Linked DNA regions of Rhizobium rhizoryzae. The protein of the gene in region 3 binds, or shares a complex with, the protein of the main gene of each other region. Links are inferred from orthologs where the notes say so. Each region holds a gene or a part of one and is shown on either strand. Other genes may lie near its edges.

Region 1 (3,197 bases), 2.0 Mb from region 3 along the record:
TTCCAGCAACGGTCTCAAACCGATTGTCGATCAATTGCGGCTGCTTTGCGAGCTTGACCACAGCAGCCGTAACGTCTGCCGGTCTTGTGAACCAGGCGACAACCCCGTGATACTTCGGCATGTGCTCCACGTCGAAGCCAAGATTGGCGAGCTGCTTGCGAAGCGGCTGGATGCCGTCTTCCTTGGCGCCGGCCAGAACAATGACCCCGCCGTCGCGCACACGCGTCAGGGCTTCGGCAACATTTTGCTCGTTTTCGCCTTTGTGCTTGCTGCACAGGATCAGCGCACCATCAAAGTTCTCGCCTTCAACTTCCGGAACCACACGGGCACCGGTCGCGCTCAAGGGACGAAAGAGAGGGCGAAGCGGCTGGATGTTCAGGATCTCAGCCTTGAAGTCCTCGGGTAAACGAGGCGCCACTTCCGCAGCAAGAAAGAGGAAGCGGCTGCCCTCGCCCGGCGCGTCCAGCGTGCCAATGGCGAAGGGATGAAACAGTGTTTTAGCGGCGTCGCGGATCATGGTGGGTTCCGGGTCTTAGAGCTTTTCCGGTCAACCGGATCATTGATTATGCTCTATGTCTTTGTTTCTACGCAGTCCGGACGCAAAACCGCTAACGCATTTTTGCTCGGACGTGCTCCGGGATAGCAAAAGGGCGCGGAAACGATCCCGCGCCCCAAGAATGGTCTCAAGAAGAAACCTTATTCAGCGGCAGCGTCGCCTTCAGCCTTCTTGATTTCCTGGCCGGTTGCCTGATCGACAACCTTCATGGACAGGCGAACCTTGCCACGCTCATCGAAGCCCATCAGCTTGACCCATACCTTGTCGCCTTCCTTGACGACGTCGGAGGTCTTGGCAACGCGCTCGGAAGCCAGCTGCGAGATGTGAACGAGGCCGTCACGTGCGCCGAAGAAGTTGACGAATGCGCCGAAGTCGGCCGTCTTCACGACGGTGCCTTCGTAGATCTGACCAACTTCCGGCTCTGCCACGATGGAATGGATCCACTTGCGGGCTGCCTCAATTTCCTTGCCGGAAGCAGATGCGATCTTGACCGTACCGTCGTCCTCGATGTTGATCTTGGCGCCGGTCTTCTCAACGATTTCGCGGATGACCTTACCGCCCGAACCGATGACTTCACGGATCTTGTCGACCGGGATGTTCATGACTTCGATGCGCGGTGCGAATTCGCCCAGCTGACCACGGCTTTCGGTGATGGCCTTGGCCATTTCGCCGAGAATGTGGTTACGGCCACCCTTGGCCTGGTTGAGAGCGACCTTCATGATCTCTTCGGTAATACCGGCGATCTTGATGTCCATCTGCAGCGAGGTGATGCCCGCTTCGGTGCCGGCCACCTTGAAGTCCATGTCGCCGAGGTGATCTTCGTCACCCAAGATGTCGGAGAGAACCGCAAAGCGCTCACCTTCGAGGATGAGGCCCATGGCGATACCGGCAACCGGCTTGGCCAAAGGAACGCCTGCGTCCATGAGCGCCAGCGAGGTGCCGCAAACGGTTGCCATGGAGGACGAACCGTTGGACTCGGTGATTTCAGACACGACGCGCAGAGTGTAGGGGAACTGTTCCGGCGTGGGCAGCATCGGGTGGATAGCGCGCCATGCGAGCTTGCCATGGCCGATTTCGCGGCGGCCCGGGGAGCCCATGCGGCCAGTTTCACCGACAGAATAGGGCGGGAAGTTGTAGTGGAGCATGAACTGCTCCTTGTACATGCCCGTCAGGCTGTCGACATACTGCTCGTCTTCGCCCGTGCCGAGCGTTGCAACGACCAGAGCCTGCGTTTCGCCGCGGGTAAAGAGAGCGGAACCGTGTGTGCGCGGCAGGATGCCAACTTCCGAAATGATCGGACGAACGGTTTCGAGGTCGCGACCGTCGATGCGGCTCTTGGTGTCGAGGATGTTCCAGCGAACGATCTTGGCCTGCAGGTGCTTGAACACGGCTGCAACCACTTCGGGCGCATACTTGGCTTCGCCTTCGGCAGGCAGGAAGTGTGCCTTGACCTTTGCCTTGACGGCATCAACGGCAGCGTAGCGGTCAGCCTTCTGGGTGATCTTGTAGGCGTCACGCAGTTCGGCTTCGGCAAGCTTCAGCATTTCGGCTTCGAGTTCGGAATGATCTTCCGGTTCGAACTCGCGCGGCTCCTTGGCAGCCACTTCAGCCAGCTTGATGATGGCGTCGATGACCGGCTGGAAACCCTTGTGGCCGAACATGACGGCGCCAAGCATGACTTCTTCGTTGAGTTCCTTGGCTTCGGACTCAACCATCAGAACCGCGTCGGATGTACCGGCGACAACGAGGTCGAGCGTCGACTCGTCCATCTCGTCCAGATGCGGGTTCAGAACGTATTCGCCATTGATGTAGCCAACGCGTGCGCCGCCAACCGGGCCCATGAACGGAACGCCGGACAGCGTCAGGGCAGCAGAGGTAGCAACCATGGACAGGATGTCCGGGTTGTTTTCCAGGTCATGCTGAATGACGGTGACGACAACCTGCGTGTCGTTCTTGTAGCCTTCCGGGAAGAGCGGACGGATTGGACGGTCGATCAGGCGCGAAACCAGCGTTTCGTTCTCCGAAGGACGGCCTTCACGCTTGAAATAGCCGCCCGGGATCTTGCCGGCAGCATAGGTCTTTTCCTGATAGTTGACGGTCAGCGGGAAGAAGTCCTGGCCCGGCTTCGGCTCCTTGGCAGAGACCACAGTCGCCAAGACCACGGTTTCGCCATAGGTGGCGATGACGGCGCCATCCGCCTGACGAGCAACCTTGCCGGTTTCCAGTCTGAGCGTGCGGCCTGCCCACTCGATTTCGACAGCATGTGTGTTGAACATGATTTTCAGTCCTTCATGCGCGGCGGCCTTGCACCTCACCCGCCAAGGGGAGCATGCCGAAAGCCGCATCCAGCGCTTCGTGTGACGAGATCACGGGCAAGACAACAAGAGGCTTTCAATGAGCCAGACTATGTGCCTGGCGAAAGCATCCGGCAATCCTGCCCCATGACAGGTCATCGGTTAAGTTAGCAGGAACGGCGGATCCGGGCCTGCCAAGTCTGCCGCAATCCATGCGGCCGTTTCCGGGTCTTGCGCCCGGATGAAATGCGGCGAACGACCCTTTGGATCGTCCGCCGAATCTGGTCTTAGCGACGGATACCGAGGCTCGAGATGAGCTTCGTGTAACGGCCTTCGTCCTTCTTCTT
Region 2 (3,224 bases), 360 kb from region 3 along the record:
CGATCAAGGAGATCACTGACAAGCTGGGTATCGGGCTCGTCTACAAGAGCTCCTTCGACAAGGCCAATCGGACGTCCCTTTCCGGCAAGCGGGGTATCGGCCTGGAGAAGGCGCTTGAGGTCTTCAGTGACCTCAAGAAGAAGTTTGGCTTTCCGGTCCTGACCGATATCCATACCGAAGAGCAGTGTGCAGAGGTCGCGCCGGTCGTTGATGTTCTGCAGATTCCTGCGTTCCTTTGTAGGCAAACGGATCTTCTCGTTGCTGCGGCCAAGACAGGTCGCGCGATCAATGTGAAGAAAGGGCAGTTCCTGGCCCCTTGGGATATGAAGAACGTGCAGGCCAAGTTCACGGAGAGCGGTAATCCGAACGTCATGCTGTGCGAACGAGGCGCTTCGTTTGGCTATAACACGCTTGTATCCGACATGCGTTCATTGCCCATCATGGCTGCCATGGGCTCACCGGTCATCTTCGATGCAACCCACTCCGTTCAGCAGCCGGGCGGGCAGGGTGGCTCCACTGGCGGCCAGCGCGAATTCGTCGAGACACTGGCGCGCGCCGCTGTGGCTGTCGGTGTCGCCGGCGTCTTCATCGAAAGCCATCAGGATCCCGACAATGCACCTTCTGACGGACCAAACATGGTCAAGCTTCAGGACCTTCCGCGTCTGCTGGAAACATTGATGGCCTTCGATGCCGTTGCCAAGCGTTCCGCTTAGTGGCGCCCATGGCAGCTTGAATATCGAGCTGTCATACGCGTGCCATTGTATTTTCTGCCTTGTTGGGTAAGACAGGCACATACTTTCACCGCACAGCACAGGATGAGCTTATGACAGCTATTACGGACATTATCGCGCGCGAAATTCTCGACAGCCGTGGCAACCCGACCGTTGAAGTTGATGTCCACCTCGAAGACGGCAGCATGGGCCGTGCGGCTGTTCCCTCCGGCGCATCCACGGGTGCACATGAAGCGGTCGAGCTTCGCGACGGTGGCAAGCGTTACCTCGGCAAGGGTGTCGAGAAGGCTGTCGAAGCCGTCAACGGCGAGATTTTTGATGCGGTTGGCGGTCACGACGCTGAAAACCAGATCCTCATCGATAACCTGATGCGTGAGCTCGACGGCACCCCGAACAAGTCTCGCCTCGGTGCGAATGCTATCCTCGGTGTTTCGCTTGCCGTTGCAAAGGCCGCTGCAGAAGCCTCTGGCCTGCCGCTCTTCCGTTATGTGGGTGGCCCGAACGCCCGCCTGCTGCCGGTTCCAATGATGAACATCATCAACGGCGGTGCGCATGCCGACAATCCGATCGATTTCCAGGAATTCATGATCATGCCGGTCGGTGCGGAAAACATCCGCGACGCCGTACGCATGGGCTCCGAAGTCTTCCACGTTCTCAAGAAGGAACTGTCGGCACAGGGCCACAACACCAACGTCGGTGACGAAGGTGGTTTCGCGCCCGGCCTCAAGAGTGCACCAGAAGCGCTCGATTTCATCATGAGGTCGATCGAAAAGGCTGGCTATCGTCCGGGCGACGATATGCAGCTGGCACTCGACTGCGCTTCTACTGAATTCTTCAAGGACGGAAAATACGTCATGGAAGGCGAGGGTCGCACGCTCGAGCCGGAGGCTATGGCTGATTATCTGGCCGAGCTTGCCGCCAAGTATCCGATCATTTCCATTGAAGACGGCATGGCGGAAGACGACTGGAACGGCTGGAAATACCTGACCGACAAGATCGGCAGCAAGGTTCAGCTTGTAGGAGACGATCTGTTCGTCACCAACTCGTCGCGTCTGCGCGACGGCATCAAGATGGGCGTTGCCAATTCAATCCTCGTGAAGGTCAACCAGATCGGCTCACTCACCGAGACTCTGGATGCTGTGGAAACGGCGCATAAGGCTGGCTACACTGCCGTCATGTCACACCGCTCTGGCGAAACCGAGGATTCGACGATTGCCGATCTCGCCGTTGCGACCAACTGCGGACAGATCAAGACGGGTTCGCTCTCACGTTCCGACCGTATTGCTAAGTACAACCAGCTGATTCGTATCGAAGAAATGCTGGGCCCGCAGGCGGCCTACGCAGGTCGTTCGATCCTGCGCGCATAATTCGGTCTTCCGGTCACGATTTCGAGGCGGCAACCCATTGCGGTTGCCGCCTTTTTTGTTGTCCGCGTCCCGCTGACATTCATGGTCAACGATTGATTAAGCAAACTCTGGCAATCTGCAGACCGTAATGCGTGTCAGGAAATCGATATGTGGACCAAGCATCATAAAGAGCGAAAACTGGGGCGTTTGGTCCTTCCCGCTATTACCATCGCCTTCGTCTCCTATTTCAGTTATCATTCCATTCATGGTGATCTTGGACTGATCGCCACGGAGAAATTCGAGCGTACTCGGGTGGAGAGAGCTGTTGCGCTTGAAAAGCTGGTAGCAAAGCGGGAGGCTTTGGAACGGCAGGTTCGCCTGTTGAGCGACGGTTCGCTGGAAAAAGACATGCTGGACGAAATTGCGCGATACCAGCTCAATGTTTCTCGCAAAGACGAGATCACCGTTTTTCGCAGCTATTTCTGAATTAACCTAAAATTGGTTAAATCAACTTTTTCTTAGTGATTCCAGATAGTTGATTATCATGTGAGCCATGCATTTATGGCATTGCTGAGGCGTGAATTCTTCCCTATGGTACGCGCAACCAAACAAACGCGCAGGGAGGTTATGAATGGCGCCGAAGCAATCCGCGTCCGCACCCGTCCGTAAGGCGGCTGCGAAGCCTGCAAAGAAAGACTTCAACGGCGGAACCATTGCCGAATTCAACAAGAATGACGAGCTGAGCGCCTATCGCGAGATGCTGCTCATCCGCCGCTTTGAGGAAAAGGCCGGCCAGCTTTATGGCATGGGCTTCATCGGCGGTTTCTGTCACCTTTACATCGGCCAGGAAGCTGTCGTCATCGGCATGCAGATGGCGATGAAGGAAGGTGACCAGGTCATCACCGGTTACCGCGATCATGGTCACATGCTGGCGACTGGCATGACGGCCCGCGGTGTCATGGCAGAGTTGACGGGGCGTCGGGGCGGCTATTCCAAGGGGAAGGGCGGCTCCATGCACATGTTCTCCAAGGAAAAGCATTTCTATGGTGGCCACGGCATCGTCGGTGCGCAGGTCTCGCTCGGTACAGGTCTTGGCTTTGCCAACAAGTATCGCGGCAATGACAACGTTTCGATCGCCTATTTCGGT
Region 3 (7,274 bases):
AGAGCGTTGTCGGGCGTCACTTCGCCGTCAGAGCCTGGAACGACTGGAATGCCAAGCTCGACAGCCGTCTTCTTGGCCGTGATCTTGTCACCCATCAGGCGAATATGCTCAGCAGTGGGTCCAATGAAGGTAATGCCATGCGCTTCCAGTATATCCGCGAACTTGGCATTTTCCGACAGGAAGCCGTAACCGGGATGCACTGCATCCGCACCGGTGATCTCGCAAGCCGCAACGATCTGGTGGATGTTGAGATAGCTGTCACGTGATGGCGGTGGGCCGATACATACGCTTTCGTCTGCCAGACGCACATGCATTGCGTCAGCGTCAGCCGTGGAATGAACAGCGACGGTCGAAATGCCGAGTTCCTTGCATGCCCGCAGGACACGAAGGGCAATCTCGCCACGGTTGGCAATGAGGATCTTCGAAATCATGAGACCGCCTTATTCGATCACAACGAGCGGCTCGCCGTATTCGACAGGCTGCGCGTCATTGACGATGATTTCCGTCACCTTGCCCGAACGCGGTGCAGGGATCTGGTTCATGGTCTTCATGGCTTCGATGATGAGAAGCGTCTGGCCTTCCTTGACCGTTGCACCAACTTCAATGAAGGATCGTGCACCAGGGGCAGGTGAAAGATAAACCGTGCCGACCATTGGTGCAGTGACAGCCTTTGAACGATCTTTCGCAGGTTCAACGGCAGCGCCGGTTACGGGCGCAGCAGGTGCCGCGGCAGGCGCTGCGTAAAGTTGCGGGGCCGGTGCAGCAGCCTGGATGTACTGGGGCGCCTGAATGGTGCGAGATACGCGGATGCGCAGATCGTCCTGCTCGATTTCGATCTCTGTCAAATCGGTATCGTTGAGGATGTTCGCCAGATCGCGGATCAACCCCTTGTCGAAACCGTTCTTCTTCTCAGACATGGTCAACCTATGTGCTCTGTTGTTCTTAATTGGTGATATCGCGCAGCGCGCGCAATGCCAGAAGATAACCGCCCGGACCGAGGCCGCAGATCATGCCTTTGGCCGCTGGTGCGATCATCGATTTATGTCGGAATTCCTCGCGAGCATGGATGTTCGAAATATGCACTTCGATCACGGGGACCGATATGGCCCGGATGGCATCGTGAAGCGCGATCGACGTGTGGCCGTAAGCGCCAGGATTGATGACAACGCCCACTGCCCGATCGTCGGCTTCGTGAAGCCGGTCGACGAGGACGCCCTCATGATTGCTCTGAAAGCACTCGATCTCGAAGCCAAGCTCCCGACCGGCGGTGACGCACTCGCTCTCGATATCTTTGAGAGTCTTGCCGCCATAAATGCCAGGTTCTCGCTTGCCCAGCATATTCAGGTTCGGCCCGTTGAGGACAAAGATTGTCTTGCTCATGGAATTCCCACCATAAAACCAGCGAAACCTATAGACCGGCAGGCTGGCAAGGGAAAGCCCCCGGCCACGAAAGCCGTGAATAACCGGGGCCTAATGACTGAATATACTGATCTCACTGCGCGTTAAGCGACCGGTGAAGGGGCTGCAAGCAATCGATCAGCAGGTGGCTTTGCCGCAGGAGCGGATGTTGCTGATCTTGCTGGACAGTTCTTCATGTCCGACAGCACCAAACACAGCCTCGTTTCCGACGACATAGAATGGTGTGCCGGTAACGCCGAGATTATTTGCGAGTTCATAGGTCGCGCGGATCTGCTGGTCGTTTGGATTGTCCTTCATCGACTTCCGGATTGCGGATTCGCTGACACCCAGAGCTGCTGCGACAGCGATCGCGGTCTGTTCCGTTGCCCGCTGCTGCCCGCCGAGAAGCTGCTTGTGGAACTGCGGATACTTCTCCGGAGCTATGGCCTTGAAGGCGCTGGCAACGCGGTGGGCGGCCATGGAATCAGGACCGAGAATCGGGAATTCCTTCAGGATGAAACGCACCTTCTTGTCCGATGAGAGAATTGTTTCCATGTCGGTCAAAGCGCGCTTGCAGTAGGTGCAGTTGTAATCGAAAAACTCAACGATCGTCACATCACCGTTCGGATTGCCCAGGGTGATGTCGCTGGCTGTTGAAAAGATTGCCCTGCTGTTTGCCGCGATGCCTTCGGAGGCTTGAGAGGTGCGGGTATCCTGTTGCTTCTTTTCCAGCGCATCCTGCACTTCGAGCATGATCTCTGGGTTGGCGATCAGATATTCCCGGATAAAAGCCCCGAATTCCTTTTTCTGCTGGTCATCCAGAGCGTTTGCAGCAGTTCCAGTCGCGACAACGGTAGCGGAGGCCAGAAGCCCGGCGGTAAGCAACTTCAGAAAAGATTTCATGGCTATCCTCTATATCGCGCATCGCAAAAACTGATCGCGACTCAACCCTATCGATTGACGTCTGGGTGAATCATTTACGATCCTGTAGCGCTTCGGTGGTCTCGGGGTCTACTGGATCAAACGATCACAATTTTGGCAGACACTGATCAATTCATGATTGCCATCGCAACAGGTTGAGATCAATCACCTTTGACCAAAAATGCGCCGCAGCACTGCGCGCACATATTTCACTATTTTACCCCCGAAAAGCAAAACGGCCGCAACATGTGCGACCGCTTTACAAACCTTAATCCGAGATCAAAGGAAGCCGCGCTTCTGCCACCAGCCAGCACGCTTCGGTTTCGTGGGCTCGCCATCTGGCTCACTGTCGGATGGAGCGCTGGATGTCACCACCGGTTCCGATGAAGCGATGTTGGACGCACGGTTTGCCCGAATTGCTTTTTCGGCCGCACTTTCTTCCGATGACGAAGCCGCGTCTACAGCGGTTTCGACTGCTGGTTCCGGCTTTACGGCTTCTGGTTCTGCCACTTCAGCCTCGGCCGAGTTCGCTGCAGGCTGTTCCGTCACGGCGACAGTATCGGCAACGGCTTCGGTCTCCGATTTGCTGGAGGCCTTGGAACGACGCGTGCGACGCGGCTTGACCGGAGTTTCTTCCGTTTTCCCGGCTTCGTTTGAGTCTGCTGCTACAGCCTCTTCAGCATCGACCTGGAGTTCCTGCGTCGAACCGCCGTCGGAGAAGCCGGATACAGGGCTCAGATCATTGTCGTCTGTGCTCTCATCGGCAGGAGTACTGGCTTCAGTATCGTCTTCGCCGGAGTTTGCCTGCACGCCGTCCTCTTCGCCCTGACGATTGCGGCGACCGCCGCGCTTGCCACGACGACGACGCTTGCGCTTATTGCCTTCTTCGGTTTCCGACTGGGCCTGATCCGTCTGGCCTTCCGCAGAATCATCGTCTTCATCATCATCGCCGTCTTCGTCGGCGCCGGATGCATCACCCGAAGCTTGCTGCGAAGGATCGTTACGCTCGCCATTGCGATTGCGACGGCGGCGGCGACGCTTGCGCTTGCGATTGCCCTGCTCATCTTCCGAACGTACAGCCTGTGCGGAGTTTGCCGCAGCAGCCGGCGCCTCATCTTCGTCCTCGTCATCAGCTTCGATGATGACATCGTCTTCGTCTTCCTCAACGGGGAGGGCCGCAAACTGAACGAGGCTTTCGATTTTCACCGGGTTGGCAACAGGCTCACCTCGGTCGATTGCGAAGTGGCTTGCGCCGACCGCGCCATCCGCTTCAATGAAGATAGAGACGCCGAAGCGGTTTTCATAATCAACGACATTACCGCGTTTGTGGTTGAGCAGATAAAGCGCAATCTCAGGCGTCGTACGCACCGTGATATCGTGCGTGGTATTCTTGAGCAGGTATTCTTCGACACCGCGCAGAACATGCAGGGCAATCGAAGACTGCGACCGAACGTGACCTGTTCCGCCGCAGTGCGAGCAGACCTGAGTGGTCGACTCGAGCACACTGGCGCGAATACGCTGGCGCGACATTTCGAGCAGACCGAAATGCGAGATGCGGCCTACCTGAATGCGTGCGCGATCGTTCTTTAGGCAATCCTTCAGCTTCTTCTCGACAGAGCGGTTGTTCCGCTTCTCTTCCATGTCGATAAAGTCGATGACGATCAGACCCGCAAGGTCCCGGAGCCTCAACTGGCGAGCAACTTCCTCTGCTGCCTCCAGATTGGTCTGAAGTGCGGTCTCTTCGATCGAATGCTCGCGAGTCGAACGCCCGGAGTTGACGTCGATAGCGACCAGCGCTTCCGTCTGGTTGATGATGAGGTAGCCGCCCGACTTCAACGTAACCTGCGGCTGCAGCATCCGGTCGAGCTGTGCCTCGATGCCAGAGCGCGAGAAAATCGGATGCAGATCCCGATAGGGCTGAACCACTTTGGCATGGCTCGGCATCAGCATCTTCATGAAGTCTTTCGCTTCGCGATAGCCTTCCTCACCGGCAACGATGACCTCGGATATGTCCTTATTGTAGAGATCGCGAATGGAGCGCTTGATCAGCGATCCTTCCTCGTAAACCAGACAGGGAGCGATCGAGTTCAGCGTCAGCGTCCTGACATTCTCCCACAGACGCATCAGGTATTCGAAGTCACGCTTGATCTCGACGCGGGTGCGGTTTGCTCCAGCCGTACGAAGAATCACGCCCATGCCCAGCGGCACGTCCAACTCGCGCGCAATTTCCTTGAGGCGCTTGCGGTCCGTCGGATTGGTGATCTTGCGCGAAATGCCGCCACCACGTGCAGTGTTCGGCATCAATACCGAATAACGACCGGCAAGCGAGAGATAGGTCGTCAGAGCGGCGCCCTTGTTGCCACGCTCTTCCTTCGCAACCTGAACCAGCAGGATCTGGCGGCGTTTGATGACTTCCTGGATTCGGTATTGCTTGCGCGGCTTGCGGAATACGCGATCCGGCACCTCTTCCATGGCGTCTTCTGCACCAACGGACTCGATGACTTCTTTTTCATGGTCGTCGTCATCGTCATCATCGTCGTCGTTGGAACGGCGATCGACGACATCTTCAGACACGGAATCAGTATCGACCATCGCCGCCATCTCGTCCGGCGTGCTGTCGTCGTTTCCGTCCGTCGTGTCTGACGCGACGGCCGCCTCATCTACGGCAGCCTCAACCGGCTTCTTGCGGGCCCGGCTACGGCGCGGCTTGGCTTTTGGCTTTTCTTCCGCAACTGCCTCAGCAGCTACCTCTTCAGCGGAATTGTCGGCATTGGCAGGAGCCTCCGTCGCGTTGACAGGCTCGCTTGAGCTGTCATCAGCGCCAAGAGCGGCTTCTACCTGTTTGACAATTCCCACATCAGGTTGATCTGCCTTCGCGAGATCAATAACGGGCTCGACGTCGTGATCGTGATGGCGGGGATTATCTTCCATTTCCGCCTGAAGCAGTGCCTGACGGTCAGCAAGCGGGATTTGATAATAGTCTGGATGGATTTCCGCGAAAGCGAGAAAACCATGACGGTTGCCGCCATAGTCAACGAATGCGGCCTGAAGGGAAGGCTCAACGCGGGTCACCTTCGCCAGGTAAATGTTGCCGCGTATCTGCTTCTTGTGCTGCGACTCGAAATCGAACTCTTCAATCCGGTTTCCCCGGACGACTACGACGCGTGTTTCCTCCGCATGGGAGGCGTCGATAAGCATTTTGTCTGCCATTGAACATGTGCTCCTCGGCGCAGCCGCGCGTGCTTGAAGAGGCCTGTCCTCATGTCAGCACCTCCCTGCATCGCGAGTTTTGCGCCGGATAAAGATTTCCCGCTGATACGCTTTCGAGCGGCATCGCCACGACAAGCATCAGAACCTTCGTTCTTTTCAGCCTGCCTGGAGTATGCAAATCGTGCCGCAACATTAAAGACCAGTCGAGAATGACGTTATACAAGGTCCCTTGCGGAACCCGATGAATTTGCTCCCGATGAGCAGGATGGCGAGCCATCCGGTATTCGTCCGGCCATGCCGGAGTTGATGGTGTTTCAGGCCAAGTGTAGAGACGGCGGATGTCTTTGCTCCACGGCGCCAGAACATGACAGCTGGCTGCCTGCAACAGACTATCCCGTCGACACTTAAACCCTCACAAGCCTTGTATGTTTTATCCGTCACAATAGCAAGGGCAAAGCCGATCCTGCCTTATTATGGATCAAATTGACGGACTAAAGCGCAGTGACGCCGTATCGCTTTGGCATTGGGCGCCTTTGCCAGGGAAATTGAACAGCGGTGATTGCGTGTTGTACATTGAGAATCAGGTGCAGGGAGAGAAAGCGCGTTGAGACCGGTTTGGAGAAACTCCACAATATCTATGTGCCGACCGGCTGTCGGTGCTGGGAGCGCCTTCAGTCTTTTCTCGGGTTTGCTCATCGCGCTGTGTCTGCTTTGCCCCGTTTCAGTTCGAGCAACCGAAAAACCCGATGAACCACTGCTGGCATTCTCGGCGCGTATTGTTGGCGATGATGCGCGATCTCGTGTTGTCGTCGATTTCGACGACAAGCCGGAATTCTCCGTTCATTATGTTGCCTCGCCAGAACGCATCGTCATTGACTTGCCTACGACGGCATTCGGTTTTCCTGCTGAAGACCTTGCCGCGCGCGGGCTGTTCAAGGACATCCGTTACGGAACCATGGGCGAGGGCAGCGCGCGCATCGTCCTGACCGCTCAGCGTCCGGTGAAACTGGTTTCCGCCGAGGTTCAAAAGAATGAGGATCGAGGTTTCAGGCTGGTTCTTGATGCCGAGATCACGACAAAGGAGAAATTCGCAGAACTGGTCAGGACCCAGAGCTGGAAGAGTTCTGAGCTCAAACAGTCTGCCGTTATTGAAGGTTTGCCCGATGGTGCAATGTCGAAGGATGGCGTCTTTACAATTGCCATCGACGCCGGGCATGGTGGCATCGATGCAGGAGCCTCCGGTGCAGTTACGAAGACGCCAGAGAAGGACATAACGCTCGCTTTTGCCAAAATCCTCGTGGAGAAGCTGAACAAACAGACCGGCATCCGAGCGTTTCTGACCCGTAGCAATGATAGTTTTCTGTCACTTTCAGAGCGGGTTGTTCTGGCGCGGCAGGGCAAGGCGGATCTCTTCATCTCCCTTCACGCCGATACGCTGGGACAAAAGAACATTCGCGGCTCGACCGTTTACACGCTGTCCGATACGGCGTCGGACAAGATGGCTGCGGCGCTCGCCGCGCGTGAAAACCTTTCGGATCAGCTTGCCGGGTACTCGATTGAGGTACCGCAGCCCGAAATCGCCGATATCTTGCTGGATTTGACCCGCCGGGAAACCCAGGCATTTTCCATCTCCCTGGCAAACAGGGTGGTGAAATCCTTCGAGGGCCAGATCGGTCTCATCAATAATCCTCACCGCTTCGCAGGTTTTCAGGTACTGCGAGCGCCAGACATTCCATCGATCCTGC

The links.
Region 1: the proteins of G6N80_RS19920 (region 3) and pnp are in contact, whole or in part, in a cryo-EM structure (PDB 9QH0), measured with the Escherichia coli proteins. The link is inferred for Rhizobium rhizoryzae from one-to-one orthologs.
Region 2: the proteins of G6N80_RS19920 (region 3) and eno are in contact, whole or in part, in a solved structure (PDB 2FYM), measured with the Escherichia coli proteins. The link is inferred for Rhizobium rhizoryzae from one-to-one orthologs.

The regions. Positions count from the first base shown.
Region 1 is NZ_CP049250.1:870,682-873,878, forward strand. Bases 265-3,197 are described here. They hold pnp (polyribonucleotide nucleotidyltransferase), read right to left. Parts: upstream 2,833-3,197; coding sequence 697-2,832; downstream 265-696. Other genes in these bases: G6N80_RS10435 (class I SAM-dependent methyltransferase), read right to left, coding at 265-517; rpsO (30S ribosomal protein S15), read right to left, coding at 3,138-3,197. Outside these bases: more of G6N80_RS10435, read right to left, coding at 1-264. UniProt on the Escherichia coli protein: Involved in mRNA degradation. Catalyzes the phosphorolysis of single-stranded polyribonucleotides processively in the 3'- to 5'-direction. Also involved, along with RNase II, in tRNA processing.
Region 2 is NZ_CP049250.1:2,551,130-2,554,353, forward strand. What follows is about bases 1-2,960. They hold eno (phosphopyruvate hydratase), read left to right. Parts: upstream 1-823; coding sequence 824-2,098; downstream 2,099-2,960. Other genes in these bases: kdsA (3-deoxy-8-phosphooctulonate synthase), read left to right, coding at 1-713; G6N80_RS18130 (FtsB family cell division protein), read left to right, coding at 2,246-2,563; pdhA (pyruvate dehydrogenase (acetyl-transferring) E1 component subunit alpha), read left to right, coding at 2,709-2,960. In the rest of the region: more of pdhA, read left to right, coding at 2,961-3,224. UniProt on the Escherichia coli protein: Catalyzes the reversible conversion of 2-phosphoglycerate (2-PG) into phosphoenolpyruvate (PEP). It is essential for the degradation of carbohydrates via glycolysis.
Region 3 is NZ_CP049250.1:2,905,157-2,912,430, reverse strand. Bases 2,399-5,861 are described here. They hold G6N80_RS19920 (Rne/Rng family ribonuclease), read right to left. Parts: upstream 5,530-5,861; coding sequence 2,599-5,529; downstream 2,399-2,598. Other genes in these bases: G6N80_RS19915 (hypothetical protein), read right to left, coding at 5,579-5,861. Outside these bases: accC (acetyl-CoA carboxylase biotin carboxylase subunit), read right to left, coding at 1-431; accB (acetyl-CoA carboxylase biotin carboxyl carrier protein), read right to left, coding at 441-917; aroQ (type II 3-dehydroquinate dehydratase), read right to left, coding at 943-1,380; G6N80_RS19925 (DsbA family protein), read right to left, coding at 1,537-2,301; more of G6N80_RS19915, read right to left, coding at 5,862-5,914; G6N80_RS19910 (N-acetylmuramoyl-L-alanine amidase), read left to right, coding at 6,167-7,274. UniProt on the Escherichia coli protein: Endoribonuclease that plays a central role in RNA processing and decay. Required for the maturation of 5S and 16S rRNAs and the majority of tRNAs. Also involved in the degradation of most mRNAs.